DNA from 2 places in the Bradyrhizobium sp. B025 genome. Region 1 is predicted to be linked to the other one. Evidence: riboswitches for the same ligand, from Rfam matches in the RefSeq annotation. Region 1 holds a riboswitch; the other holds the start of a gene.
What was found. Region 1 has a riboswitch for cobalamin ahead of ACE10W_RS13280 (TonB-dependent siderophore receptor). Riboswitches for the same ligand answer to the same signal wherever they lie in the genome.
Positions count from the first base shown of each region.

Region 2: linked by a shared signal. The riboswitch ahead of ACE10W_RS21085 (TonB-dependent receptor) and the one ahead of ACE10W_RS13280 (TonB-dependent siderophore receptor) in region 1 are both predicted to bind cobalamin.

Region 1 covers NZ_CP170150.1:2,897,909-2,912,997, forward strand. Annotated here, with positions in the region: gene cobF (precorrin-6A synthase (deacetylating)) at 1-291, shown strand, start outside; gene cobT (nicotinate-nucleotide--dimethylbenzimidazole phosphoribosyltransferase) at 302-1,354, shown strand; gene ACE10W_RS13275 (histidine phosphatase family protein) at 1,361-1,933, opposite strand; cobalamin riboswitch at 2,006-2,208, shown strand; gene ACE10W_RS13280 (TonB-dependent siderophore receptor) at 2,321-4,669, shown strand; gene ACE10W_RS13285 (PepSY domain-containing protein) at 4,682-6,103, shown strand; gene ACE10W_RS13290 (amidase) at 6,259-7,626, opposite strand; gene ACE10W_RS13295 (MFS transporter) at 7,607-8,791, opposite strand; gene ACE10W_RS13300 (hydroxyisourate hydrolase) at 8,818-9,153, shown strand; gene ACE10W_RS13305 (ABC transporter permease) at 9,154-9,969, opposite strand; gene ACE10W_RS13310 (ABC transporter permease) at 9,969-10,832, opposite strand; gene ACE10W_RS13315 (ABC transporter substrate-binding protein) at 10,852-11,898, opposite strand; gene ACE10W_RS13320 (ABC transporter ATP-binding protein) at 11,928-13,022, opposite strand; gene ACE10W_RS13325 (amidase) at 13,111-14,490, shown strand; gene ACE10W_RS13330 (aspartate/glutamate racemase family protein) at 14,491-15,089, opposite strand, start outside.
Region 2 covers NZ_CP170150.1:4,556,574-4,571,662, reverse strand. Annotated here, with positions in the region: gene ACE10W_RS21145 (tripartite tricarboxylate transporter substrate binding protein BugD) at 1-229, shown strand, start outside; gene ACE10W_RS21140 (response regulator) at 299-685, opposite strand; gene ACE10W_RS21135 (response regulator transcription factor) at 772-1,437, opposite strand; gene ACE10W_RS21130 (PAS domain S-box protein) at 1,434-3,872, opposite strand; gene ACE10W_RS21125 (hypothetical protein) at 4,583-4,954, shown strand; gene ACE10W_RS21120 (hypothetical protein) at 5,352-5,516, shown strand; gene ACE10W_RS21115 (transglycosylase SLT domain-containing protein) at 5,601-7,787, opposite strand; gene ACE10W_RS21110 (adenylate/guanylate cyclase domain-containing protein) at 8,113-9,849, shown strand; gene ACE10W_RS21105 (hypothetical protein) at 9,955-10,131, shown strand; gene ACE10W_RS21100 (hypothetical protein) at 10,287-10,499, shown strand; gene ACE10W_RS21095 (hypothetical protein) at 10,640-10,897, shown strand; gene ACE10W_RS21090 (hypothetical protein) at 10,985-11,206, shown strand; cobalamin riboswitch at 11,272-11,486, shown strand; gene ACE10W_RS21085 (TonB-dependent receptor) at 11,600-13,834, shown strand; gene ACE10W_RS21080 (hypothetical protein) at 13,910-14,491, shown strand.

The sequences.
Region 1 (15,089 bases):
AACGACATCGGCGAGCCCTTTCTGGTCACGACAGGCCGCCGCTTGCGTGAAGGCGGCTGGCCGGTAAACGTCGACACCGTGGTCGTGATGCTCGATGGCGGCACGGCGTTTCAGTCGCTCGATCCGGTCGGGCTCCAGATCTGGTGGGGCGCCTATCTCGGCATGCCCGATCAGATCATCATGTCCGGCGCGCTGGCCGAGGTGGGCCCGCGCATCGCCGCGCTGCGGCAGGAGGCGCGCGAGCGGCACGGCTGGATCATGGACTGCTACATTCTCAAGCGCAGGCCGTAAGCGAGGCAGCATGCTCCCCGAATGGGTCTACCATAAGTGCCCCGAAATCTCCGCGGTCCATCGCGAGGCGGCGATCGTGCGGCAGGCGCAACTGACGAAGCCGACCGGCGCGCTCGGCCGGCTCGAGCAGCTCGCGATCGAGCTCGCGGGCCTGCAAGCGACCGAGCAGCCACGCGCGGCACGCGTGCCGATCATCATCTTCGCGGGCGACCACGGCATCGTTGCGCAAGGCGTGTCGGCCTATCCGCAAGCCGTGACCATCGCGATGATGGCGAACTTCGCCTCGGGCGGCGCCGCGATCTCGGTGCTGGCGCGTGAGTTGGGTTCGCACCTGGAAGTCGTTGACGCCGGCACGCTGGCGCAAGACGAGATGATAGGCATCGTCACCGACAAGCCGCGCAGCGGCACGCGCGATTTCAGCGTCGAGGCTGCGCTCACGCTCGCAGAGCTGGCCTTCGCCTTCGAGGCCGGCGAGCGTGCGGTTGCGCGCGCGGCAGCCAGCCAGCCCGATCTTCTGATCTTCGGCGAGATGGGCATCGGCAACACCACGACCTCGGCGGCGATCGCGGCGAGTCTGCTCGGCGTGAGCGCCGAGGAAATCGCGGGCAGCGGCACCGGCGTCGATGCCGCCGGCCGTGCGCACAAGGCGCGCGTGATCGATGCCGCGGTTGCGCGCCATGGCGTTGCGGCTGCGTCGCCCGAAAAAATCCTGTGCGCCGTCGGCGGCCTCGAGATCTCGGCCATTTGCGGTGCGATCATCGCGGCCGCGCAACGCCGCATTCCCGTATTGATCGACGGCTTCATCGTGTCGGTCGCGGCGCTGGCGGCCGTGCGCCTCAATCCGTCGTGCCAGCCGTTCCTCTTGCCGTCGCACCAGTCGGCGGAGCAGGGGCATCGTCTGGTGCTGCGCGCCCTGAACGTGCAGCCGCTGATCAGCCTCGATCTCAGGCTCGGCGAGGGATCGGGCGCCGCCATCGCGCTGCCGCTGGTGCGATCGGCCTGTGCGCTTCACAACGGCATGGCGACCTTCGCGCAGGCCAATGTGCCGGATCGCCCGGCCTGATCCGGCTCACACCACGCGCTGATTGACCGACACGACGCGCCAGCCGGTCGCGAGCCGGTCGATCCTGGTGAGCGACAGCGGATCGATCACGAAGCGCAGGGCAGCTTGCGGCGCAAGATCCAGCGCGATGCACAGTGCGGCGCGGATCGTGCCGGAATGCACGACGAGCGTTGCTGGCCCGGCGCCGATCCGTGACAGGCCCAGGCGGACGCGCGCGACCTGATCTTCGAAGCTTTCGCCGCCCGGTGGTCTCAGGTGCGCAGGGTCGCTCCAGAATTGCGCGTAGACTTCGCCGCCCATTGCGGCGAGTTCGTCATGCCGCCGGCCGGTCCAGTCGCCGAAATCCTGTTCGCTGAAGTTGCCCATCAGCTCCGGTTCGAGCCCCAATGCGCGCGCCGTCTCGACCGTGCGCCGCGACGGGCTGGCATAGCTCGCAGAGTCCCACGGCAGGCGCTGGCGCAACGCTTCCAGTTGCGCGCGATCGCCGAGATCGGCAGGCGCGTCCTGCGCGTGAATCGTCCCCGCGACGCCGTCGACGGGTGCATGGCGTATCAGCCAGAGGAAGGTCTCGCCTTCCATGCCTATCTCCAAGGAAGTTGGTCGCTGTGGCAATAACGCCGCAACTGCCACATTGACTCTGTCTCGATCGTAATCCTAGATGCTCGCGACGGTTTCCCCCGAGAGGGGATGAAAAGGGAATGCGGTGCGGGGATGTTTCCCCAATGCCGCGGCTGCCCCCGCAACTGTAAGCGGATAATCCTTCGTCAGAAGCCACTGGGTCCTCGGTCCCGGGAAGGCGACGAAGTGGTGACGACCCGCGAGCCAGGAGACCTGCCGTCAGCCGTGGTCACACGCGAAGATGTCGGTCGGGGAGTACAGACATTCGGCTTCATCGGACGGCTGAAAGGCCAAAGGTGAGACCTCGTTCGCTGTGACGTGCCACTGACGTCATACCGAGGTCCCGCTGTGTCTTCTATCCGTATTGTACGGTCGCGCCGTTTCCTGCTCGCCTCTGCTGCTCTCACGTCGTTTACAGTCGCCGATCTGCCCGCCGCGCTGGCGCAGCAGGTCCGCGAACCGCTGCCGCCTGTCGAGGTGTCGCCCGCCCAGTCCCGCAAGCAGGCCAAGCCGGCTGGCCGGGACGCGCAGAGCGCGCGCCGCGCGACGCCGCGGAGGCCAGCGGCCGCATCGGCGGCGCCCAAGCCCGCCGTGCCAGGCGAAGCGGCGCCAACGCCGCTCAACAGCAATGCGGTGGCCGAGAGCGCCTCGCGTCTCGGCCTCACCGTGCGCGAGACGCCCGCGACCGTCGAGGTGATCTCGGCCGAGACCATGCGCGAGCAGGGCTATCGCACCGTGTCCGAGGTGGCGCAGGGCGCAGTCGGCGTCACCTCCGGCGACGCGCCGGGGGAGCCGGCGGGCTTCTCGATGCGCGGCTTCACCAACAGCCAGATCAACACGCTCTACAACGGCATCAAGATCGGCCCGCAGAACATGACCTCGCGGATCATGGACACCGCCAATCTGGAGGCCGTCGAATTCCTGAAGGGCCCGGCCTCGCTGATCTCGGGCGAGGGCGCCGCCGGCGGCTCGATCAACCTCGTCACCAAGCAGCCGCACACCGGAGCGATCCGCAACGAGGCAGACTTCTCGTACGACTCCCTGAACTCGTTCCGCGCGCATTACGGCTCGGGCGGCAGCACCAACGTTCAGGGCCTCGACTACCGCTTCGACATCAGCCGCTCCTCGCTCAACGGCTTTGTCGACGACACCAACACCAAGACGCTCGACGTGTCCGGCCAGCTCAACTACCGCATCTCCGACAGCCTCAAGGTCTGGGGTGCGATCGAGTACCGCGAGGATCGCGGGAAGGCCTATTGGGGCGCGCCGCTGGTGCCGATCGCTTTCAGCGGCTCGCATGCGACGACGGGGATTGTTTCCGGCACCTACTTCAACAGGACCGACCTCGGGGCCGTCACGATCGACGACCGCACCTTCAACACCAACTACAACGTTCTCGACAACCGAAACGTAGCGCAAGAGGTCTGGTTGCGCGGCGGCTTCGAGCTGAAACTGGCGCCGGACCTGACGCTGAAGAGTCAGGCCTATGGTTACGGCGCGGAGCGGTCGTGGTTCAACAACGAGATCGAGGCGTTCGATTCCACGAAAAACCAAGTGTATCGCGAGCGCTTCTATGTCGCGCACAGCCAGCGCCTTGTCGGCAATATCACCGACCTGATCTGGGACACGAACATCGCAGGCTTCGACAACCGGCTGGTCACGACGCTGTCGTCGAGCTATCTCGACTTCGTCAGGCCAGGCGCGGCGAAATTCCCGAACGACTATGTTCCGCTGGTCGATTTCGATCGTGGCTATTACGGACTGCTCGCGACCAAGCAGCAGACCGCGCGCATCGACAACGAGGCGCTGTCGTTCGAGGACCGGCTGAAGCTGACGCGGACCTTCGCGCTGATCGGCGGGCTGCGCGTCGAGCATATCGGGCTCGACCGCAACTCGACCGACGAGAACGGTCTGGTGAACGCGGGCTTTCCGTTCACCAAGGACTGGGCGCCGGTGACGGGACGCATCGGCTACACCTGGGAGGCCGTTCCGGGCCTCACCTTCTTCAGCCAGTACGCGACCGGCGCTGATATCTCCGCCAACAACATCTTCCTGCTGCTGCCGACCCAGCCGCTGGACCTCACGACCGCGCGGACCTACGAGACCGGCGTCAAGCACCTGTTCTGGGACAACCGGGCGGAGTGGTCGTTCTCGGCCTACGACATCCTGCGCAAGAACGTCTATGCGGCGGCCGGCGGGCAGGCGCTCAATATTGCGGGACGGCAGGAGTCGAAGGGCGTCGAGCTCGCCGCCTCGGTGCGGCCGATCGAGCCCCTTCGGCTGTGGGGCAACATCGCTTATGTCGATGCGCGCTATGCCGACTACAATTTCGTCGGCGGATCGTTCTCGGGCAACACGCCGCCGAACGTGCCGCGCATCGTTGCCAATGCTGGCGCCTCGTACCGCATCTTCACGCCGTGGCCGGTTGAAGTCGGCATCACCGGCCGTCATGTCGGCGACCGCTACAATACCGATGCCAACACGGTGACGATGAAGGCGTATACCGTCGCCGACGTCTACGCCTTCGTCGACATCCCCAAGGCGGTCTTCAATGCGGTCGACCAGGCCCGCCTGACCTTCCGGGTGCGCAACATCGCGGACAAGCGCTACGCGATCTGGGGCGATCCGTTCTATCCCGACCAGATCCTGCTGGGCGCGCCGCGAACCTATGAACTCTCGGCCGCATTCAAATGGTAGGGCGCTGACCACATGATGGGCGCGATCGTCCTGCTGCATCGCTGGCTCGGGATCGCGTTCTGCCTGCTGTTCGCGATGTGGTTCGCGACGGGAATCGTGATGCACTTCGTTCCGTTTCCATCGCTGACGGAAGCGGAGCGGATTGCCGGTCTCGCGCCGGTGGATCGTACGGAGGTGAGGATCGGTGTTGCCGATGCCGTGGCCGTGAGCGGCATCGCCGATGCTACGCGCCTGCGCCTGATTCAGCGGAGCGATGGGCCGGTCTATGTCGTGTCGGGGTCCTCGCACCTTCGCGCGGTTCGCGCGACCGACGGGCGGGATGCATCGGTGCGGTCGCCCGAGGCCGCGCTCGCCATCGCGCAGGTGCATGCGCGCCAACGCGGGCTCGATGCCGCGCATGCGGCTGTCGTTGCGCAGGCGGACTACGACCAGTGGAGCGTGCCGAACGGCTTTGATCGTCACCGGCCCTTGTTTCGCGTGGCCCTCGGCGATGCCGCCGGAACGGAGGTCTACGTCTCGTCGCGCACGAGCGAGGTCGTGCTGGATACGACGCGAAGCGAGCGCGGCTGGAATCTCGTCGGAAGCGTCCTGCACTGGATCTACCCGACGGTCCTGAGAAGCAACTGGGCGCTGTGGGACAGCGTGGTCTGGACGCTGTCACTGTTGGCGCTGATTGCAGCCATGCTGGGTGCAGTGCTCGGAATCGTGCGGTCCAGGATGCGAGGATACCGGATCTCCTCGCCTTATCGCGGCTGGCACGCCCTTCATCATATCATCGGCCTCGTGGTGACCGTCTTCGTGCTGACGTGGATCTTCAGTGGATGGCTCTCCATGGATCACGGCCGGCTGTTCTCGCGAGGGCAGCTGACCCCGGCCGAAGCCGGCGTGATCGATGCATCGCCGGACTGGACGACCGCCCCATCGGCGGAACGGAAGCGAATATCGCCCTCGGCCCGAGAGGTCGAATGGTTTGCCGTTGACGGCAGCCTCTATCGACGCGAGCGGATTGGTCTCGAGAAACAGGTTGTGGTTGGGCCCGACAGTGAGGAGGCGCCGGTCGTCAGTGCGCGGGTGATCGGGAGCATGGTGACGAGGCTTGCGACGGCCTGCAATGCGCCGTCTATTCTCGCGGATAGCGACGATTATCCCGCGCAGTCCGTCGTTCCCGGTGCACCCGTCTACCGTTCCCGCTGCGGCGGCCTGTGGTTCGACATCGACAGCGCCGATGGCCGCGTGCTGCAAAGGCTGGATGCGTCGCGGCGAGCCTATCGCTGGTTCTACGGCGCGCTGCACACGCTAGATTTTCCAGTCCTGCAGGCGCATCCGCGTTTGCGCGATGTCCTGATCGTGGGCCTCTGCGCGCTCGGACTGGTGTTCTCCATCACCGGCATCGTCATCGGCTGGCGGCGGCTGCGTCTGTCTTTCATCAGCTAGGACGTCCGATAGAACAAAAAGTGCGAAAACAACCCCATGCACAGTAGCCGGTGATAGTGGAATCAACGGCTTACGCAGGCATCGGCGCGATTTGACCCGTCGGGCAAAACAGGGGTATATTGCGAATATTCCGAAATCGTCGCGATCTCGCAAAGTTACGCCTGCAACTGCGCCTCGATATGCCGCGCGGCGCGCAGCAGCGTGCGGTCCTGGCCGCGCCGGGCGATGATCTGGAGACCGAACGGAAGCCCGCGGGCGTCGGTGCCGCAGGGAAGTGAAATCGCCGGCAGGCGGGCGTGATTGACGAACGGCGTGAACACCGCATGCGCGCGCGGGCTCGCCGCGCGGCCGCCGATCGTGTCGGGTCCGAGCTGGGTGAACGGCCAGGCGACACAGGGGACGGTCGGCGTCAGCAGCAGATCGACCTCGGCGAAGAAGGCCGCGAATGCATTGGCGATCGCGGCGCTCGCGACCAGCGCACCCGCGACGTCCGCGCCTGACCAGGACAGCCCTCGCTCGATCTGCCTGGCGATGTCAGGGTCGAAGACAGTCGGGTCCTTGCGAAAAGCGTCTCCATGGAGCGCGGCAAGGCCAGCGTGCTGAAGCGGCATGAGGGCCTCTTCCGTCGCACCCGCCGGCCAAGTGGGATCGCGCAGCGCGATGCTGAGGCCTGCGGCGGAGAGACGCGCGACTGCGGAAACGAGCCCGTTGGCGACAACGTCATCGACCGCAACGTCGAGCCCGAGCCGCGGTGAGAAGGCGATGCGAAGGCCGGCGATGTCCTCGGCTTCTTGCGCAATGCCGGCTGCATCCGGATCGCGCGCATCGACACCGGCCATGGCCTCGAAGGCCAGCGCGATGTCGGCGACGTCGGCGGCGATCGGCGCGATGACCGACAGACCGAAGAACGGCTCGGCGAAGCCGGGTCCATAAGGGATCGCGCCGTAGGACGGCTTGAAGCCGGCGACGCCCACATGGGCCGGCGGCCTGCGGCTGGAGCCGCCCGCATCGGTGCCGATCGCGAGGGGCACGAGGCCGGCTGCGACGGCGGTGGCGGGTCCACCAGAGGAGCCGCCCGGCGTCAACGCGGGATCGAGGGGATGCCGCGTCGGGCCGAACAGCGGCGATGTCGTGACGCCCTTGCTGGCGAATTCGGAGGTTGCGCCAATGCCGACGATGACCGCGCCGGCCTTGCGCAGGCGCTCGATCGCAATTGCATCCTGTGGCGCGATGAAATCGGCGAACAGGCGCGAGCCCTGCGTGATGCGCCAGCCGCTGGCCCAGATGTTGTCCTTGACGAGGATGGGGACGCCGGCCAGCGGCATTGTCTCGCCGGCACGCAGGCGATCGTCGACCGCCGCCGCGTCGGCCAGCGTGCGTGCGGGATCGGTCGTGACCACTGCGTTCAAGGCCTTGGCGGCGTCTATGCGGCCAAGGGCGGCCTTCGCCGTGTCGACGGCGGTCATCCGCCCGGCGGTGACGGCGGCTGCGATCTCGCGCGCACTATGCGTCGGTTTTGTCATGGCCTCCCCACATCAGCGCCAATGTGCCGCAGAGGGCAAGACAGGCCAAGGCGAAGAACGCCGCGCCAAGGCCGGCCACACCGTCCAGGATCGACACCACGGCCGGCGCCGCCAGTAGGCCCGCATAGGACGCGGTCAGCACCGCGCCGGTGGTCTCGCCGATCCGGTCCTGCGGGGCGAGGCGCGCGATCTCGGCGATGAAGACGCCGTTCCAGCCCGACGCCGTCAGGCCGAACAGCGCCGCAACTGCGAATTGCCAGGTGCGGCTGAGCGATCCGCCGTCGAGGCCGAGCAGCGCGGCGCAGAAGGCCATGCCGAGGCCGATGACGATGAGCACGGCGCGGGGGGCGTCGAGGCGCATGGCGACGTAGCCCCAGCCAAGCCGGCCGACGAGGCCGCCGGCTTGCGCGCAGGCGAGCGCCATGCCGGCCTCGATATGGCTGAGACCAAGCTCGCGGGTGCCGAGCGTGACGAAGACGGTGTTGAGCGACACCTGCATCGCGCTGAACGGCATCGATGCCAGCGCCAGCATCGCGATCCGCCGGTCCGCGGTCACCAGTGCCAGCCGCGCGCGCAGATCGAGCTTTGGGGGCGGGACGAGCTTGCCGGCGTAGGCCGGCCGCAGCCACTCGAACAGCGCGATCGCGAACAGCGCCAGGGCAGCAACGGCCGCATAGCACCAGGCCGGCCCGAACGCGATGGCGATCGCGGGCAGGGCCAGCGAGCCGCAGACCGCGCCGATCTGGTTGCCGGTCTGGCGCACCGAGAAGGCGCGGCGCTCGGCGGTCACCAGCCGCGCCAGCAGCGCTGCGCTTGCCGGCGTCTCGGGGCCCATGGCAAGGCCGAGGCAGAGGCCCGCGGCGAGCAGGGCGGCGCTCGATCCGAGCGAAGCCAGTGCCATGCTGACGACGATGGCCGCCGCGCAGAGGCTCGCGATCCGCAGCGAGCCAACCCGCGCGATGAAGCCGCCGCCCCAGAACGAGGCGGGGATACCGACGGCGAACACCGCGCAGGAGAACATCGAGAGCTGCCAGACCTCGATATGGGCGCGCGGCGCGACCACGCCGGGCGCGAACAAGGCGAGCGCGACCAGCGCCTGGAGCCAGGTCATCGCGCCCAGGGCTGGCAGCAGTGCTGGCCGAGCGGCGGCGTTTCCGTCTACCATGGCGGCACGCTCAGGGGAGGGACATGATGGCAGGCGGTATTTCCATTCACGCGGTCGATGTGGCGAGCGGGCGTCCCGCGCAGGGGCTGCGCGTCGAGATCTGGCGGATCGATCCCGACTCCTCCCGCATCGCCGACGGGCGGCTCGGCGCCAATGGCGTGCTGGATCACCCCATAGCGCAAGGCGCCGGTGTGACGGCCGGCGAGTACGAGGTCCTGTTTCATCTCGGCGAGTTCTTTGGCGACAGCGACGGTTTTCTCACGGTGACGCCGTTCCGCTTCCGCATCAAGAACGTTGACGAGCATTTTCACCTGCCGCTGAAATTTACGCGCTGGGGTTATTCGCTGTTCCGCGGCGCCTGATCAGTTCGTCAGCCGCCGCGACAGGCCCGTGACGCGCTCCATGACGGCAACCAGCGCGACGGTCGCAATGATCAGCACGCCCGACAGGGCAGCGATGGTCACATCCAGCTTGCCCTCGAGGTCTTGCCACATCCGGATCGGCAGCATGTCGGTGGCGGCGTCGCGCAGGAACAGCGACACCGGCACATTGTCGAACGACGACATGAAGGCGATGAAGGCACCCGCGATGATGCCCGGCCGGATCAGCGGCAGCACGATCCGGCGGAACGTGTAGAGCCGGCTCGCCCCCAGCACCGCCGAGCTCTCCAGCAAGGTCGGCTCGAGCTGGGCGAGCGCTGCGACCGTATTGCGCACGACGTAGGGCACGCACACCACGGTGTGGCCGATCACCAGCGCCAGCGGCGAGACCGGCAGGCCGACCAGTGAGAACAGCATCAGGGCGGCAAGCCCGAAGGCAAGCGCCGGCAGCACCAGCGGCGACATGAACAGGGAATCGAGCAGTCGTGCCGACAGCGTCCGCGAGCGCGAGATCGCAAGCGCGGCGGCAACGCCGAGGACGACGGACAGGCCCGTCGCCCATAGCGCGACGATGAGGCTGTTCTTCGCCGCGAAGTGAAGCTGCCAGGCCTCCCACAGTTCGGCGTACCAGCGCAGCGAGTAACCCGGCGGCGGGAAGCGCAGCGAGAAGCCGCTGGTGAAGGAGACGATCAGCACCACCAGCGACGGCGCGATGATGATGATCAGCGCGATGACAGCGATCACGGTCATGGCCAGCTCGAAGCTGATCGCCTCCAGGGTGCGCTTGCGACCGCTCATCACGCGCCTCCATAGCCGCGCGACAGGCGGCCGAGCGTGGTGAAGACGGAGACGACCGCGAGCACGGCAAGCAGGAAGATGATCGAGATCGCGGATGCAAAGGGCCAGTTCTGCAGCGTGGAAGCCTGCTGATAAAGATACATCGGCATGAACAGCATCTGTCCGCCGCCGATCAGCGACTGGGTGATGAACGCCGTGATCGCGGCGGCATAGGTCAGCGTGCAGCCGGCGATGACGCCCGGCAAGGACAGCGGCAGCACGATCCTGAAGAAGGTGCGCCAGCTCCCGGCGCCGAGCGAGCAGGAGGCATCGTCGAGATTGGGATCGATGCGGCCGAGCGCGGTGATCAGCGGCAATGTCATCAGCGGCATCTGCACCTGCGCCAGCGCGATCACGACGCCGAACTGGGTGTAGAGCAGCTTCAAGGGCGTATTGATGATGCCGAGCGATTGCAGCGTCGCGTTGATGATGCCCTGGCGGCCGAGGATGACGATCCAGGCGAAGGTGCGGACCACGACGCTGGTCAGCAGCGGCAGCAGCACGATCAGGATGATGATGGTCTGGAGCTTTGGCCCGACCCGCTGATAGAGCCAGGCGATGGGAAAGCCGAGCACGAGGCAGACGGCCGTCACCTCCGCGCCTAGCAGCAGCGTCGAGCCGAGCACCCCGAGGCTGAAGGGATCGGTGAGGAAGTGCAGGTACTGGCCGAGCCCCCAATGGAGCCCGGCCGTGTCGTTGTGCAGCGAGAGCCAGAGCAGTTGCAGCAGCGGCGCCACGAAGAAGACCAGGAAGAACAGCGCCAGCGGCACTGCCAATCCCATCCCGTAGGAGGTCACGTCCCGTGATGCCGGTGCTGCGCCCATCGTCAGGTCCTTGGAGCTCTTAGATCTTGATCTCGCGGTTGAAGCGCTCGATCCAGGCCGAGCGCTGCTCGTTGATCTTCTTCCAGTCCTGGAACACGAACTTCTGCTTCAGCTCGGCGGTGTCCTTGGCGAGCACGCGCGCGATCTCGCCGCCCATCGTCACCTTGGAGTTGGTGGGCACGATCAGGTAGGGCGGGTTCATCAGCGTGGTCTGCACCTCGGGCGTCAGCGCGGCCTCGATCAGCTTGAAGGCGAGCTCGCGGTTGGGCGAGTTCTTGACGATATGGATCGTGGTCTTGAAGGCGATGGCGCCTTCCTTCGGGGCCACGAACTCGACCGGCACGCCGCGCGCCTTCAGGATCTGGATGGCGTTGAAATTGCCGGGTGAGATGTCGATCTGGCCTTGCTGGAACAGGGTCGCGAGCGCGCCGGGATTGGCGGCGACCGCGGCGAGATTGGGCTTCAACTCCTCCAGCGCCTTGAAGCCGGGATCGACATTGGCTTCCGAGCCGCCGCGCATCTTGGCGATCTCGACCAGCCAGCCGGTGCCGAGCGTCGAGTTGAGATTGGTGATGCCGACGCGGCCCTTGAACTCCGGCTTCCAGAGATCGGCCCAGGAGGTCGGCGGCGTCTTGACGGCTTCCGGATTGTAGGTGAGGCCGACGACCTGGAAGAACGGGGCGGGGCCCATCGGCTCCTGTGCCTCGGCGATCAGGTCCTTGTAGTAGGCGCTCTTCTCGACCGGATAGGGCTCGACCAGGTCCTGGCCGATCGCGACGAGGGCGGGGCCGGGATCATGCAGCATGACGTCGATCGGCGGATTGGCCTTGGCGGCATTGACCTTCGCGATCTGGTCGACCGAGAGCATGGGATCGAGCACGATCGCGGCGTCCGCGTTGGCTTTCCGGAACGCCGGCACCAGCACGGCCTTGTGCGCCTCCTCCCAGCTTCCGGTGAAGGTCGCGAACACCAGCGGGCGGGCCTGGGCGAAGCTCAGGCCGGGAAACGCCTTCATGGCGCCGAGTGTGAGTGCGGTCGTCATCAGGCTTCGGCGGTTCATGATCATGTGGAACTCCCTCTGGACAAGAACTGGATCTAAAGCGTTGCGGGAAAGGCGTTGGCGAGCGATGGGGCGAGCGGTGCGAGGCGCACCGCCGCGCCGTTCTCCAGCGCGCGCGTCTCGCCGATGCGCGCCTGCGAGACCTTGACGCCGGAGCCGTCGGCGGTCGTGACTTCGTGCACGACGGTGGCGCCCAGCGGCAGCGACATGCCGACCACGCCGGCAAAGCCGGTTTCGTCGCCGACGAATTGCAGATGCTCGGGCCGGATGCAGACGGTGACGCGGCCACCTTCGGCGAGCGCGCCGCCCGCGGGACGTGCGATGATCTCCGCGCCGGCATCGAGGCGGACCTTTGCGGCGGTGCGGTCCGCCGAGATCACGACACCGGGCATGCGATTGGTCGAGCCGACAAAGGTATTGACGAACAGCGTCTGCGGACGGTCGTAGACGTCGGACGGCGAGCCGAACTGCTCGAGCTTGCCATGGCTCAGCACGGCGACGCGGTCGGCCATCGACAGCGCCTCTTCCTGGTCGTGCGTCACGATCAGCGTGGTGATGCCGGAGACGCGTTGCAGCCGCTTGACCTCGATCTGCATGTCGAGCCGCAAATTCTTGTCGAGCGCGGCAAAGGGCTCGTCGAGCAGCAGGATCGACGGCTTGATCGCGAGCGCGCGGGCGAGCGCAACGCGCTGCTGCTGGCCGCCGGAGAGCTGCCGCGGCAATCGTTCTGCCATGGTCGGTAGTTGCACCAGCTCCAGCAGGCGCTGCGCCTCGCGCTGGCGGCTCGCCTTGTCGATGCCGCGCGCGGCGAGCCCGTAGGCAACGTTCTCGCTGATCGACAGGTGCGGAAACAGCGCGTAGTTCTGGAACACGATGCCGACCGCGCGGCGGTTCGGCGGCAGCGAATCGACGATGTCGTCGCCGATGATGATGCGCCCCTGCGTCTGCGCGATGAAGCCGGCGATGATCCGCAGCAGGGTGGTCTTGCCGCAGCCTGACGGACCGAGCAGGGCGATGATCTCGCCGCCCTTGATGTCGAGATTGATGTTCTCGACCGCGAGTGCGCCGCTCGGATAGCGGTGCGTGACCGCATCGACGACGAGCGAACGTCCGCTTGGCGCATCAGCCATGGTGTTGCCTCCCGTTGCTCCAGAGGAGAAAGCAAGTCTCGTGCCCGAAGCGCTCGCCTTTCGATGCGCGTTTTGGCATGGTGGGCCGATGACATCGGTTTGCGACCTCACGGCCACGGAGCTTGCGCGCGCTATCGCGAGAGGCGAGCTGTCCTCGCGTGACGCCGTCGAGGCGCACCTCGCACGGATTGCGGACCTCGATACCCGATTGGCGGCGTTCGTCACGGTCGATGCGGAGGGCGCCCGCCGTTTGGCGGAAATCTGCGATGCGGCGCCCGCGCCGATCGGACCGCTGCATGGCGTGCCGATCGGGATCAAGGACCTCACCGATACCGGCGGGCTGACCACCACCTACGGCTCGGCTTTGTTCCGCGATCACGTCCCGGCCGAGGACGAGCTCGTGGTCGCGCGGCTGCGGCGCGCCGGCGCGATCATTCTGGGAAAGACCAACACGCCGGAATTCGGCTTCGGTGCGGTCTGCACCAACCGGTTGCGCGGGCCGACGCGCAATCCCTTCGATCCCGCGCTGACCTCCGGCGGATCGTCCGGCGGCTCTGCCGTTGCGGTCGCGGCCGGCATGGTGCCGCTGGCGCACGGCACCGATTTCGGCGGCTCGGTGCGCACGCCCGCAAGCTTCTGCGACGTCGCCTCGATCCGGCCGACGCCCGGCCGCATCCCGTCGCCGCGCCGCCCGCTCGGCTGGGATATGCTGGCCAGCCACGGCTTCCTCGCCCGCGGCGTCGACGATCTCGCGCTTGCGCTGTCGGTATGCGCGGGAAGCGACGCGCACGATCCGCTCTCGGCCCGCGTAGTCAGTGACGATCGAGCGATCGCAGGACGTCCCCGGATCGCCGTCACGCCTGACTTCGGCGTCGCGCCGGTTGCACGCGAGGTTCGTGCGCGTTTCGCAGCGGCTTGCGAGGCGCTCGCGCGCGTGGCCAATGTTGTGCCGTCCTCGCCCGATTGCGGCGGCGCGATCGAGACGTTTCGTACGTTGCGCGCCGCGCACATCGCCAATAGCTATGGCGATCTTTTGAAGACGCGTCGCGCCGAGCTCACGCCCACCGTGATCTGGAATATCGAGGCGGGCGCAAAACTCTCCGCCGAGGACTATCTCACCGCCGAGCGCCGCCGTACGGCGATCTACCGCAGCTTTCGCGAGCTGTTCACGCGCGCCGATTTCCTGGTCGCGCCGGCGGCATCGGTCTTGCCCTGGCCGAACGAGATCAGCGACGTCACCGCGATCGACGGCGCCGCGCTGGAGACGCCGATCGACTATCTCGCTGTCACCTTCATCGTGTCGCTGGTCGGGTTTCCGGTCCTGACCTTGCCGGCACCCAGGGATGTGAACGAGCTGCCGTTCGGCATCCAGATCATCGCGCCGCCCGGCGGCGAATCCCGCTTGTTTGCCTTCGGCCGTGCCATCGAGAACGAATTGGGGTTTTCGCATCGCCGGCCGCCTCTCTGATCAGCTGTCGCGATGCTCGAGCCGGGCGGCGAGCGCCTCGGCAAGACCGATGGTCGGCTTGGCGGCGGGCCGGCGGAACGTGCCCGCCGTTGCCTTGCGCAGGCGCAGCGCATGAAGCGCTTCGGCCTGCTTCACTGAGGCGACGACTTGATCGACGACGGGGACGGGAATCCGGTCGGCCACGCGTTCGGCGAGGCCCGAGAGCGGCGCGCCCGCAAAAATCAGCACGTCGGCGTCATCCTCGACGATGGCGCGCTGGGCGAGATCGACCAGCACATCCTCCTTCTCGGTGCCGACCTCGGAGATCGCCTGGAACGGCGTGTCGAGCATGCGGATGCCGGCGCAGCGCTCCCATAGCCCGTGGGCGCGGACGCATTCCTCGTACCAGGGGCCCAACGCCTGCGCGAAGGTGACGATGGCGAAGCGGCGGCCGGCCATGCAAGCCGTCAGCATCGCGGCTTCCGCCATGCCGACCACGGGAATGTCGAAGGTTTCGCGCGCCGCGAACAGGCCGGGATCGCCGAAGGCGGCGATGATCGCGGCATCGACGTTCCGGTGCTGCTCGGCCAGCATCTCCAGCGCAATGGCGCCGCCGATCT
Region 2 (15,089 bases), 1.7 Mb from region 1:
GTCGGGGATGTGGGTGCCGAAGGGCACGCCGAAGGAGATCGTGACCAAGCTCAACGCCGCCGCCGTGGAGGCCCTGAACGATCCCGCCGTGAAGAAGCAGCTCGAAAGCCAGGGCCTGGAGATGACGCCGCAGGATCAGCTCACCCCTGAAGCCCTCGGCGCCCGCCAGAAGGCGGAGATCGCAAAATGGTGGCCGATCATCAAGGCGGCGAATATCAAGGTGGATTAGAGCACCTTGCCGCTTCGTATGTCGCCACGACAACGAGTAGCCGCGGCCTGAGGGGCAGGCGCGGCCGCGTTACAACTTGGCTTCATCCGCCCCCGTCAGGGCCGCCTCCAGACATTGAAGCAGCTTCGGCGTGGAAAACGGCTTCGCGAGAAAGCAGGTCGCGCCGGCCTTCAGCGCGCGGTCGCGCACGGCCTCGTCGGGAAAAGCCGTCATGAAGATGAAGGGCGTAATGCGCCCGAGGCTGCGCATATGCGTCAACAGCTCGACACCGCTCATGGCCAACATCTGCACGTCGGCGATTACGCAGGAGGTCGTGTCCAGTTCGGCGGATTGAAGAAATTCGTGAGCGGAACCAAAGGTGTAGACCGTGTATCCGCGCGACGTCAGGAGGTTGTTCGTCGCAAGGCGAACGGAGGGATCATCATCAATGACGGAAATGATCGAGGGCACTGACAATATGATCGCTCCTGAACGGGGAGCCGCCGGGCACGGTTCAGCCGCTTACGGAAAGTGGGCCCCCGGAGCGGGATTGGAAAGCATACTTAGGTTTGCAGGTGACCCCTGTTGCGCGGGATTCCAAGCGCGTCGGTCATTCTGACGAGATCGGCCAATGACTTCGCCCCCATTTTCCGCATGATCTGCCCGCGATAGATCTTCACGGTGATCTCGGCCAATCCAAGTTCGGCGGCGACCTGTTTGTTCATCAGGCCGGATGCAACCAGGGCGAGCACGTCGCGCTCGCGCGCTGTCAGCCCCTCGAAACGGGATCGCACGCCCGAGATCGACTTCTCGGCATCGCGCCGCCTGCGATCCCGTTCGATCGCTGCCTGCACCGCATCCAGCATGTCCTGGTCGCGCACCGGCTTGGTCAGAAAATCGACGGCACCGCTCTTCATGGCTCTCACGGTCATGGGAATATCGCCATGACCGGTGATGAAGATAATGGGCGTGTGAATATTGGCCTTGGCGAGGTCCGCCTGGAGGTCGAGGCCGCTCGATCCTGGCAGACGGATGTCGAGCACGAGGCAACTGGGGACCGCAGGCGGTTGGGCTTCCATGATCTCCGCCGCCGAACTGAAGGCCTCGACCTTAAGGCCGACCGATTGAAAGAGATTGGTCAGCGCGCGGCGCATCGACGGATCATCATCGACGATCCGGACGATCGGGTCACCTGCGCTCGCCTGGGCCTGCTTGGCATTGTCGGTCACGACGTGTCCTTGTGCGGCAAGGGCAGGGCGATCTGGAATGTTGCACCGCTCCCCTCATTTTGAAGGGCCGAAAGCCGGCCCGCGTGAGCCTCGATGATCGATCGGCAGATCGAGAGTCCCATCCCCAGACCGCCCGACTTCGTCGTGAAGAAGGGGGTGAAGATGCGCTCCTTTACGTCTTTGCCGAGGCCGACACCGCGATCCGTCACGGTGAGGAGCAGGCGGTCGTCATCGTCGTCGTCGTCCGTCAGGCTCGAGCGGATCGCCAGTTCGCGCGGGTGGTCGACATTGGCTTGCATGGCTTCGATGCCGTTCATCACCAGGTTGATCAGCACCTGCTGGAGCTGGATCCGGTCGCCGCAAATCCTCGGCAGGTCGGACGCCAACTCCATCCGCACCGACACCCCATGGGTCGCGAGCTCGCGCCGAACGAGCGCCACCGCCTCCCGGACGACTTGGTTGATGTCGAGTGAAACCACTTCGATCTCGGTTTTCTTCGCGAGCGCCCTGATCCGGCGGATCACCTCGCTGGCCCGATTGGCGTCCTCGACAATCCATTCTGCGGAACGGCGCGCGGCCTTCAAGTCGGCGGGTTCGCGATCGAGCCAAGCGATGCAGGCGTCCGCATTGGAGATCACGGCGGCAAGAGGCTGGGTGATTTCGTGGGCAATCGAGGCGGTAAGTTCGCCAAGCGTCGTGACGCGCGTGACATGGGCGAGCTCGGCTTGTGCCTTGCGCAGCGCATCTTCAGCCTGCTCCGCGCGGATCGCCGCCGTTACATCGCTGCTGACGCCTCGATAGCCGAGAAAATGACCGTCCGCGTCATGTAAGGGCTTGCCGCTGGTGCGCACGTAAATTGGAGAGCCGTTGCGATCCCTGCCGCGGTAAACCAGATCGCGGAACGGGAGGTGGGCGTCGAGCGTCGCGCGATGCTGCTCCCACTTTCCGGGCTCGAGCTCGGCATCGGGCGGAATGTCCCACCGCGTCAGGCCGATCAAGGCCGTCGGCGCAGCACTGGCCGGATCGGAGTGTTCCGATATCTTCGTGATACGGTGATCCGGCCCGGTCTCCCAAAACCAGTCCGATGCGGTTTCAGCATAGTCGCGGAATCGCTGCTCGGATGCCTTGAGCTCGTCAAATGCCCTTTGAAGTGCTTCTTTTGCGGCGACCTGCTCGGTGACGTCCACGTGGGTACCGATAATTTCCGTCACTTCGCCGTCGCTGCCGACGACGGGATGTCCCTCGGTATGAACTCGTCGTATCGAGCCGTCCGGGCGCGCAATGCGAAAGTCAATTTCGAAGGGCTTCCTTCGCCGGAGGGCCTGACGTTCCACCTCGATGATCCGCTGGAAATCCTCGGGGAGGATGCGTTCCTGGAAAGCCCGTGCCGGTACATCGATCTGGTTCGGCTCAAATCCGAACAGGCGGTAGAGTTCAGCCGAACGGTATGCAAACTCCTGACGGCGCACATCCCAGGCCCAGCTGCTTGTATGGCTGAGCCGCTGGGCCTCGGCCAGATAGGCCTCGCTGCGACGCAGCCGCTGTTCGGCCTCCTTTGCAACCGTGACATCAGTGACGCCCCCGACAAGCTCGATGCACCCGGATCCGTGTCTCAGCGCGCGCGCCACGGAATGGAGATATTTGATTGATCCATCCGGCATCAGCAGGCGATACTCATGGTCGAAATCCTCTGCTCGTCGGGCGGCCCGATCGAGCGTCCTGCTGACCGCATCGCGATCTTCCGGATGGATGCGCTGGAAGACGAAATCCAAGGTCGGCTTCACCGCCGGGTCGCACTGGAAGATGCGAAAGGTTTGCCTTGACCAGACGATCGCGCCTGTCGCGACGTCCAGGCCGAAGCTGCCGGTGCGGCTCAGTTCCTGCGCCTCTGCGAGGTAGGCTTCGCTCTGCCGCAGCGCATCCTCCGCTTCCTTGCGCTGGGTGATATTTTCGCAGGCGACCAGCACGATCGGCGTTCCGTCGCCGCGCAGCATCGCCTTGGCGTTCTCACGGACCCAAAGGACTGAGCCGTCCTTCCGGAACTTGCGAATCTCCCAGGTATGCGACTGGTCCAGGGTTTCCAGGCACAACGCTACGCATCGACGGACGGCGTCGTGGTCCTCCTCGAAGAAGACGTTGAGCACGGACTGGCCAATCAGCTCGGCCGGCGTGTAGCCCAGTTGTGCGGCGCCGAACGTATTGACGTTGAGCACTGTTCCGGCCGGATCGACCATGAAATACATGACCGGATTGTGCTCGAATACCTCACGCCACTGCTTCACGGCGTCGCGTAGATCGGCGGTGTCTTGCTGCGAGTCATCTGCGACCGCGGACGCGTCCTTCTCGCCGTTGCCGAACGATCGAAGCGCGGCAAGGCCGCCGAGCAGGAATTGTGCTGCCGAATTCCCAAATTTCGCGATCTGGCCAGGCATCATCGCAGGCGTCCCGGCTCGCTGAGGCCAAAGCAAGTAGAGCACTTTGCAACAAGGGGAGCAATTCCTTCCGACTAAAGTGGAATCCGCCCACCGAAACTCGCGGTTGCCGTGCAGCCAGCTGGCTTTGCCTCGTCTAATTGAAGGGGAAGGGCCGGAAAACTACGGGACAAACCTACGTATAGCTCGCGCATTCCTAATCATAGCGCACATTTACCTCCGTACAATTGAGCGGTCCGTTGCGTGCGGACTAGTCTCACGACCAATCGAGGGGACGCGATGTGCAAGGCACAAGCCAGCGAATTGCGCGATGTGCTGCTCATAGAGCCAAGCTCTGTGTCCGTTGCCCCGAGTTGCCGCATGATTGGCGGGTCGTGATTGAGAGGCCGCATTTTCAAAAAACGAGCGTGGATGGCCGTGCACCAGCGTGCGAGCGCAGCCACGATCATGAGAGACAGGAGGAGAGCATGATGTGCGATAGGCCTGAACACTCCGAGCGTGGTCATGATGTAAAGGGCTGCGCTGTCTGCAACGGCAAGTTTGGCCTGATCCGATATTATTCCTGGCGAACGCCGCTGTGCTCCAGAAAGTGTCTCGATCGCTTCAGGGCGCGCCGCGAGCGCGACCGCCGATGGTTGTTTCGATTTCAGGCGGCGTGAATTCCGCAATTCTGAACGGGAGGCTGTGTGCTGAACCGTGCTTGCAAGCTCCTCTTGACGATCGCGCTGTCGCTTCCGTCGATGACCGGCGTGGAGGCCGAGGAGTTTGGACAGGATGGTGCGCATCGTCATCATCCGCCCCAGGATCAGCTCCTGCACGAGAAGTTCTATTCGAACTGGCACATGCCCGACAATCCGGTGCTGAGTTGCTGCAACAGCGCGGATTGCTATCCGACAGAGGTACGGTACGTCGAAGGCAGGATCTACGCACGGCGCCGGGAAGACGGGAAGTACATCCTCATTCCGTCCCAGAAGGTGGAACGAAACAGGGATAATCCCGACGGCCGCAACCATCTTTGCGCCCCGCCGCCGTCCGCCTCTCTGGTCGACACGGTCTACTGCTTCGCGCTCGGAGGTGCCACGTGAGGTTCATACTGGTGAACGGCCGAACCCCTTTCCGCAAGACGTTCTGCCTTTGGTGCTGCGAGGAGATCAGCGGCAGCTACTTGCGCGATGTCAGGACGCTGCTGCCCTACTGCGGCTACGAATGCTACGCGCTTCAGCATGAAAGGGCACCGTTGATCGAGGAACGTACGCGCGCGGCGTCTTGAGCAGACAGGCGAACGAGACGAATCGGCGGGTACGCCTGCCGGCAGGAGAGGACACGGCATTGCGATTCATGCTCGTCAATCAGGAGCGTCCCTGCCACGGCGCCGTCTGCAGCGCGTGCGCCCGGCCGCTGGGTTCGAGCTACGTCCGGCACGTGTCCAAGCAAGAGCGTTATTGCGACCAGGATTGCTACCGTCGAGATCAGCAGACCGCCATGGAACTGCTGTGGCCCTACCGCAGCTCGCTCGAGGTGATCGCGGTGCTGGCGGCGATCTCGAGCTGGAGCTGGATGATGCAGATGGGCGCGCTCTCGCGCTCGCTGACCGAGGCATATCTGCGCGCCCACGACCTTCTGACCACGGAAGGAGGTGACGGCTAGCTGAACGACGCAGGCCGCGCAGAGTCGTCGGCCGCAGTCACCGCGTCAAGCCCCGCGCCGCGTCCAGCCCCGGCGGTCGCGAGGCTAGGGCGAGGGGGCTGCGGCCGATACCGTTGGTGCCGCGCTCACTTCCTGCGTCGTGACGCGCTGCTCGGATTTCGCGGCGACCATGCCGCTGCTCTCGAACCGCGCGCGGTAGACCAGCACGTTCTCGATCACACGCTGGACGTAATTGCGCGTCTCCGACAGCGGGATGCGCTCGACCCAGTCGACCGGATCGACCTTGGGATCCCTGGGGTCGCCGCGCGCCTGCACCCATTCGCGCACGCGGCCGCGGCCGGCATTGTAGCCGGCGAACGTCATGATCTGGTTGCCGCGATATTCCGACAGCAGCGCGCTGAGCTCGGCCGCCCCCATCTGCGTGTTGTAGACGGGATCGGAGACCATCCTGTCCCAGTCATAGGTCAGGCCGAAGCGCTTTGCGGTGTCGCGGCCCGCTTCCGGCGTCACCTGCATCAGCCCGACCGCGTTGGCAGCCGACCTGTCGCGCTGGTCGAACGAGCTTTCGGTGCGCGCCACCGAATAGATCACGCTGGTCTCGATCGCGGGTGCGACCTGCTTGTGCTCGGGGATGCCGATGGTCGGGAAGGCGTAGTGGTCGAGCGCGAGCCCGCGCGCCAGCGCCGACTTGCCCACCTCCAGCATCACGCGGGCATCGTTGCGCTGTCCGGCCAGCTCGCCGAGGCCTTCGAGCGCGGCGACGTCGGTGCTCTCCTTGGCAAGATCCTCGGCGTAGTAGAACACCGTGTCGCGCTCGCCGATGCCATAGAGCATGTCGGCCGCGCGCACGCGCTCGTCCAGGGCTTGCGGGTCGGCTGCGGCCAGCACGGGCGAGGGCGGGCGCAGCTCGATGCGGTCGAGGCCGAGCTTGGCGCGGGCGAGCTGACCGTAATAGGCGGTCGGGTAGCGCGCCGCCGCTTGATAGCTCTGGCGCGCATCGGCCGGCGCCCCCATCGCTTCCGCGGCACGGCCGCGCCAGTAATGGGCGCGCGACAGCGCGAGTGGATTGGCCGAGCCTTCGTCGATCGCGGCGAAGTGCATCATCGCCGTCCTGGGATCGTCGAGATAGCGCAGCGCGATCCAGCCGCACATGAAGTGGTAGTCGACGCGGTAGACCTCCATCGCCGGCACGGCCGCAGCGCGCACCACGTCGTAAGCGGTCTTGAACTTGCCCTGGTCGAGCAGTTTTCGCGCGAGCAAACGGCGCTCGCGCCACCAGGCGTCGGTGTCCTGCGCCGCCATGGCGTCGGGTGCGGCGGCCAAAATCACCTCGGCCGCATCGTCGATGCGGTCCTTCTGGAGATGCCATTGCGCGCGGCACAGCACATAGCCGAGATCGCGGCGCGCCTCGGTCGAAACGTCATCGAGATAGTCCTTGGCCTTGTTGGCCTTGCCGGTGACGGCGGCGCAGGCCTTGACGATCGCGAGCGCATCCTCGCCGAGCCGTTTTGCCGCGCGCCTTGCGCCGGCATAGTCCTTGGCGCCGAGCCGCTTGTCCATGCGGGCGCGGTGGTCGTCCGCGGTGAGGAGATCGCGGAACGCCTCGTAGGAATCTTCCTCGCTGCGCTCCGACAATTCGTCCGTGCGCCAGGCCTCGCGGACGAGCCGCGCGGCCCTGTCGCTGTCGCCTTCAGTGAGCAGCACGCGGGCGAGCGCGAACTTGCCCTGGGCGCTGCTCGGGCGGTCCATGGTGAATTTGTGCACGGTGGCCGCGTCGGTCTTCTCCTGCCACAGCCGCGCCTCGGCGCGCCGGCGCAAAAGCGCGCTGCTCGGCCAGTCAGGATTGGCGGCGAGGAAGGCGGCATAGCGCTTGAAATTCGCGGTACTCTCGGAATGGCGCAGCATGAACCAGTCGGCGAGCTTCTGCCCGGCGGGATCCGCGATGCGGTCGCGCGCCGCGCTCGCGTCATCGGTCTTGCCCTTGCGCGCGAGATCGATCGCGTCCTTCAGCGCGGCGAGGTCGCCGGTCAGCGGCGGCGCTGCCGGCTTGTCTGACGGCTCGTCGTCCTGCTTCTTCGGCTTGCGCTTCGCCTCGGCGTGCTTGCCATGGCGCGATTTCGCCGCGGCGTGGCGCTGCTTGCCGGCTTTCGCCTCATGCGTCTTCTTCGACGCGGACGGTTTGTGACTGCTTTTCGCCGCCAGCTCCGTCGGAAGGAGAGCCAAGGCGGCCACGGCAACGACACACGCGAGCGAGCGTAGGCACTGGTTCATTCCGTGGTCCCCCCTGCGAAACCAGTACAAACCAAAGTCCGCGACGACATGCGGCTCGAGAATCAAAGTGACGCCGAAAACGATGCCACGGCATCGTTTCGCATTTGTCACGCTGTCGCAACAATGCGGCAAAATACGGATGGAAGGCGGGAACTCTTGCAACGGGGAATAGAATAGGCCCCTTAACCTTTGTTAACGAATAAGGCTCCGGCGACGGTTGCGCACGGTCCAGGGCGCCGTGAAGGGCCAGATTGCGCGTATTCCCGGGCTGAAATCCGGTGTATTGAGTTCCCTGACCCGTCCTTTCAGCCTTTGCCCCGCACCTATGCCGATTTTCAACCAGTCGATCCGACGCAAGATCGTCGGCATCGCCCTCGGATTGATCGTCCTGATGCTGGTCACCTCGATCCTGTCGATGGTGATGTCGAGCCAGGTCGGCGTCCTCCTGGACGAGCTGACCAACCGCTACATCCCGGCCTATGGCGATCTCGCGCGCGCCAATATCCGCTCGCTGGAGCGGTCGGTGGCGCTGCGGCGCATGGTCATGATGAAGATGCAGGCGTCCTCGGACGAGGAGGCCTATGCGGCGCGCCTGCGCGAGTTCGAGGAAGCGGACCGCAAGATCGAGGAGGAGGCCGAGGGCGCACGCAAGCTCATCAACGCGATCATCGACGACCCGAGGACGCCGTCCGACAATGCCGCGCTGGCGCGGATCGAGATCCGCATCGAGACGGCCGTCACCGAGCTGCGCCGCGACCTGAACGAGGACCACGCAAAGCTGCTCAAGCAGGTCGACGCCAAGCAGATGGCAGAAGCCCGCGGCACGCTGGAACATATCGACGCCATCCGCGACCAGTTCAATCGGAAGTTCGATGCGATCCGTGCCGACATGCTGACACAGGTCTTCGCTTCGACATCGCAGGTGATGAGCCACCAGCGCCAGGCCATCATCGTGTCGGGCATCGTGACCCTGCTCGCCGCGATCGTCGGATTTGCCTTCGCGCTGCTGGTGTCCGGCGGCATCACGCGGCCGGTGCGGCTGTTGCTGGCCGGCACCCGCGAGGTCGAGGCGGGGCGGTTCGACAAGACCATCGCCGTCTCGACCCAGGACGAGATCGGCGAGCTCGCGGCCGCCTTCAACCGCATGATCGAGCAGTTGCGCCACAACGAGCGCATCCGCGAGACGTTTGGCCGCTACATCGATCCCAAGGTGGTGCAGGGCCTGATCGAACGGCCCGAGGTCGCCATCGACGGCCAGCGCCGGGTGATGACCATCATGTTCTGCGACATGAGCGGCTTCACCTCGATGAGCGAGGGCATGACCCCGCGCGGCCTCGTCAAGGTGATGAACCACTATTTTACGGTGATGTCGGCCCCGATCAGGAGCAATCGCGGCGTCATCGACAAATATATCGGCGATGCCATCATGGCCTATTGGGGCCCGCCCTTCATCGAGGAGGATGAGCCGGCACTTCTTGCCGGCTGTGCCGCCATCGACATGACCGACCAGGTGCCCGCGCTGCAGAAGCAATTGCCCGATCTGCTCGGCATCCGCGCCATGCCCGTGCCCTGCGACCTGCGCATCGGCATCGCCACCGGCGAGGTCCTCACCGGCAGCATCGGCTCCGAGCTGATGATGAGCTTCACCGTGATGGGCGATGCCGTGAACCTCGCTTCGCGGCTCGAGGCCGTCAACAAGGTCTACGGCACCCGCATCCTGATCTCGCAGACGACGGCGGATGCGGTCGGTGAGCGCCTCGAATTGCGCGAGATCGATCGTCTCGCGGTCGCCGGCCAGAGCGCGCCGCAGGCGATCTTCGAGGTGATGGCGAGGGCCGGCGTGCTCACCGCCGCGCAGGACGGCTTGCGCACGCACTATGCCGAAGGTCTTGCCGCCTATCGCGCCCGCCGCTTCGACGAGGCCCGCGCCGCCTTCAACGCGGCGCTCGAAGCCGTCCCCGGCGACGGTCCCTCGCGCGCGCTGCTCGCCCGCATCGCGCAGTTCGAGGTCAATCCGCCGGACGAGAGGTGGGACGGTGCCTGGCGGCTGGAGCAGAAGTAAGCCGCCGCGCGGGAAAAATTGTTTCTACTCGATAACGATGTTCGCCGTGACCTATTTCCCAGGCTTAGGTTGATCGTCCTTGAGGCGTTTGATGGGGACACGCCGATGACAGAACTTGAGGACAGGCTGGAACGGTTCGAGACACTCACGGCCGAATGCGAGCTGATCGCCAAGCTCGCCACCGACAGCACCAAGCGCGAATTCTATCTCAAGCTCGCCGAGCACTATTATCAGCTTGCGCGCGAGACGCGGGCTGCGGTCGCGACCAGCGCTGCGGCCTGAAGGCGGCTGCAATCCGTTCTTAACATTTGGCACGCATCCTTTGACGGGAGCGAGCGTCGCGATTCGCGATGGCTCGCAGTGGGAATGCCGGGACTCGCTGCAATGCAGCGTGTCTCGCTGATGTTGCTTTGCCGGTGCTTTTTCGGGGCAATCCCATGCGTCTGCTTGCGGTCCTCATCCTCGCGCTCATGGCGGCGGCCTGCAACCAGGAGCAGGACATCACCGGCTCGACCGCAGCCTGCCCGGTGCGGAACTACAGCTCCTACAACCCCCGCGACATGAACCAGTGTGTGGCCGCCTGCAAGGCATGCGACCATGGCAACACGGTCACCTGCACCACGTCCTGCACGCTCAAGGGCGCGCACTGAGCGGCCAGCGGTTTGCAGAAGCTTGAGGGCCGGGATCGCCGGCCCTCTTGGGCATTGAGGGATTGACGGTGTCGGGGCACCGGAACGATTCACCTGACATAATCATTGGTAGGAGCAGGCAGGACGCGGAGTCGGATGGAATGGGTATGCTCGATCCCGGCCGGTTTCTGGTGTCGTGCTCGCAGTGCGACGCGTGGCCGATGGCGGCCAACGTCAAACGCTCGAGCTGGTCCACGTCCCCGAGCGAGGTCCGCTTCGTGTGTCCGCGCTGTCGCCGCGAGGAGACCGCGATCATCTCCGCCTCGGGCGAATTGACGCCGATCCGGCGCATCGACATCCCGCCGCGCGACGTCACGGTGGCCTGGGCTCAGGCACAGCGCCAGAGAGGGCGGGCGTAGGCGGCCGCTCTATTGCGCGATCCCGTTTCGGAACCCGGGCGATCGTCGGACGTTTCCGCCCCAACATCACGTATCGAGGCCGGGCGAATGTTCAGCGCGCATTTCGACACCCGTACACGGATCAACATGAAGCTGGCGCTGGATCGGATTTGCCGCAATCGGCCCAGGGGCGAGGATCATGGGTTCCGCAGGTCGGTCGCCGAGAACATCGTCCGCTGCGCGCTCGCGGGCCGAACCGGCATCGGCCAGCTTGTCGATGCCGGTGAGCGGGCGGTGGTCACGACGCGCGCGGTGCGGAAGCCTGACTGATTGTGTTTGCCTCGCGTTTGCAGCCCATCGTTCAACCGGTCGATTGACTCTCCGTACGGCCGCCTCGTAGATTGATCGGTGACGGTTCTCCGCACGGAGATCAAAAGGGAACGTGGTGCGAGATTGTCCCAACGCCGGGATTGTCCCAACGCCACGGCTGCCCCCGCAACTGTAAGCGGTGAATCTTTCGTCATTTGCCACTGGGAATCTCGGTCCTGGGAAGGCGACGTAAGGTAACGACCCGCGAGCCAGGAGACCTGCCGTCAGCCGTGGTCACACGCGAAGATGTCGGTCGGGGAGTACAGGCATTAGCTTCACCGGAGCAATCGATTGCTCCGCCGTAAAGCCTCGTTCGCTGTGACGTGCCACTGACGTCATGCCGAGGTTACAACTGTGTCCCGTATTGTCTCTGCCGCCAGGCGCCTTCGCGCCGGTATCGTTGCTGCCGTTTTCCTCCATGCGATCGATCTCCCCGCAGCTTTCGCGCAGCAGGCCGCCGCCGAGCAGCTGCCGCCGGTCGAAGTGACCAGGTCCGACGATCAGAACCGCACACGCGCCAGGGCGATCGGCGACGGCGACACGACGAGGCGGCGAGCCCCGAGTGGCGCGCCGGCAGGCAATGGCGCCGGCTCGTCCGGCTCCGGCGGCGAGGCGGTCGCCAGCAACGGAGGCATCGTCGGAGCCGCCACGACCGTCATCACGGCCGCGGATATCGCACATGCGCCCTCGCAGACGCTTGCCGAGATCATCGCGACGCAAGTCCCGGGTGCCCAGATCACGACGCTCTATGGCGGCCAGATCGGCGCGAAGACGAGCGTCGACCTGCGCGGCTTCGGCGCGTTTGCCACTGCCAATTCGCTGGTGCTGATCAACGGGCGGCGGCTGAACGACATCGACATCGCGCAGGTGGACCTCTCCACTGTCCCGCTCAATTCCATTGAGCGTATCGAGATCACGCGCGGCAATGCCGGCGCGGTGCTCTATGGGGACAATGCGGTCGGCGGCGTGATCAACATCGTCACTAGGAACGGCGTCGGCGGGCCGCCCGTTGCCGCGCGCATCGAGGCCGGCTTCGGCTCGTTCGACACCAGGCTTGGCAATGTCTCGACGTCGCTCAATTCCGGTCCGTGGTCGACCTCGTTCTACGGCAATGCCGTCAAGACAGACGGCTACCGCGACAACAATCGCCTTGTCCAGGAGAATGGCGTCGGCAACCTGAACTACACGACATCAGACCTGACTGCTTTCGTCACCGTTACCGGCGACAATCAGGAGCTGCGATTGCCGGGCGGCCGCACCGTCGATCCGTCCATCGGCGTCGACGAGCTCGCGACCAACCGACGGGGCACCAGCACACCCTTCAACTACGCCAACCAGCAGGGCTTTGGCGCGATGGCCGGCTTCACGAAGACCCTGGCCAACGGCATCGATCTCATCGTGGACGGCGGTGTGCGCGACAAGAAGCAGCAGGGCGCGTTCTTCTCCGGCCCGGCGCCGATTCCCGCGTTGTTCACGTCCACCTATGTCGATGCCGATCTGACGACATGGTCGATCACGCCGCGGCTCAGCGTGAAGGGCTCGCTGCTCGGGATGCCGTCGCAACTGCTGACCGGCCTCGATTATTACGATGCGAGCTTTCAGCAGAACCGTGGCGCCGGCCAGGGGCTCGCGCCCTGGCACAATTACGATCTCAGGCAGCAGACGGTTGCGGGCTATTTTCAGCACACATTGGGTGTAGCGCCGGCGACGGACCTCTCCTACGGCGCGCGGGTGCAGAACGTCAGTCTCTCGGCGCGCGATCATTTTGACGCCGCAGCTCCGTTCAACACCGACATCGGCGCGCTCCCGCTCAGGAGCGACGAGACCCAGTACGCTCTGCATCTCGGTGCCGAGCATCGCCTCAATGACATGGTCTCGCTGTTCGGCCGCGCTGCGCGCGCATTCCGCACGCCGGATGTCGATGAGCGTGTGTCGTCGGGGCCGTCCTTCGATCCCTTTACCTTCGCGCCGATCCCGCAAACCTTCCAGCTCAAGACCCAGACCTCGCAGGATGTCGAGGGCGGGCTGCGCATCAAGGGAGGCGGGCTGCAATTGCAGAGCAGTCTCTATCTGATGGACCTCGCCAATGAGATCCATTTCAATCCGGTCCTGTTCTACAACACCAATCTCGATCCGACCCGCCGTTACGGCTCGGAGACCAGTCTGTCCTATCGCGTCAACGACTCTCTGCTCCTGCGCTCCGGCATGGCCTATACAAGGGCCGTGTTTCGCGAGGGCGTCTGGGCCGGCAACGACGTGCCGCTGGTGTCGCGCTACACCGCGAGTGCAGGCGTCACTTGGAACATCTGGCAGAACTATGTGGTGCTCGACGCCACCGCGCGCTTCTGGAGCGAGCGGCGCATGGACAATGACCAGGCGGGAACACAGCGGCCGATCCCAGCCAATGGCACGATCGACCTCAAGCTCAGCGGTCAGTACGAGCGCTACTTCTGGTTTTTGAGCGTCAACAACGTGCTGAACGCGCTCTACTACGACTATGCGATCGCAAGCACCTTTACGGACGGCCGCTTCAGTGCCTATCCGCTGCCCGGCCGCACCTATCTGCTCAAGGCCGGCGCCAATTTCTGATCAAGGCTCTGATCGCGACGGGGGGCTGTCATAGGCTCCCGAATGGACTAGAATTCGAAAAGAAGGAGATTACCCATGGCTCTCAGCACCCTGCCGCCTCACGCCGACCGTTTCCGGCTCCATCCGGTCGCGCCGCGCCTTGCATCGATGTTCTGCTTTGCGCTGCTGGCGGTGTCATGCGCGCTCGCAAGTCTTGCGCTCGCCTGCGCAACGCCCTTTGCGGCCTTCGCGGTCGTCGCGGCCGCGATGTTGCCGCTGCGGCCGGCACTGCTCGTCGTCAGCGGCGCGTGGCTCGTGAACCAGAGCATCGGCTTCGGCGTGCTGCACTATCCCGTTGCCGGCAGCACGATCGCCTGGGGCTTTGTCATTGGCGCTGCTGCACTCGTCGCGACCGCGGCCTCGTCCGCCGCGCTCCGTGCGCTGGCGCATGGCCGCACGCCCCTGATGCTGGCGATCACATTCGTCCTCGCCTACGCGGCCTATGAGCTCGTGCTGCTCGCTGCGACGCCGGTCCTCGGCGGAGAGGGCGCCTTCACCGCGGCCATCGTGGCGCGGATTGGACTGACCGGCGCCGTCTGGCTCGCCGGCCTCGTCGCCGCCTGCGAGATCGTCCGCCTGGTCGATCCGTTCGGGCGCAAGGGCGCGATGTCGGCCTGAGCGGCCCTCTGAAAGCCCCGGATGGGAGCGCAGTGAAATCCGGGCTACGAGATCTTGCGTTGCCCGACGGGCAAAACACCCCCGCGGTCGGTCAATCCGCTTGCGCAAAAATATTCCACTTTGCCGAAATTCGGAAATGGCGTACGTCTCGCCCATCCCGGCTCATCCTTGAGGGGCGATCTTGTGTCGTCACGTTTCGCGAGCCGGGCTTGCGGTGGACGCGGCAGCGTCGGGCGCGAGAGTTAAGGGCAGGGCGGATTGCTCTCCGTGAGCCCAGGACTTCGTGCTGGATGAGCGACGCTGTCAGGTTCGTCTCGCCTGTAAGTTTCCGGCTCCGTCGACAGGGCTGGGAAAACTGCGGCGAAATGGCGGGCCGTGCGTACGGCAAAACCGTGTGGTCCTGGCCGTCGTTGCTACGGTCAAGCTCTTGCGGATGCGGCAGTCGCGTCAACCGGCGCGATGTCGGCGACTTTCGCGAGAGTGAGGGAGGCCAGAACGAACTCGGCTCCCGGGAGAGCACGGCATAAGCCGTCCAACCACTGCGCAGGGAAGGCCGAGTGATTGGCTACACCTGTATGCTGCTGTGCGGTTTCTCTGC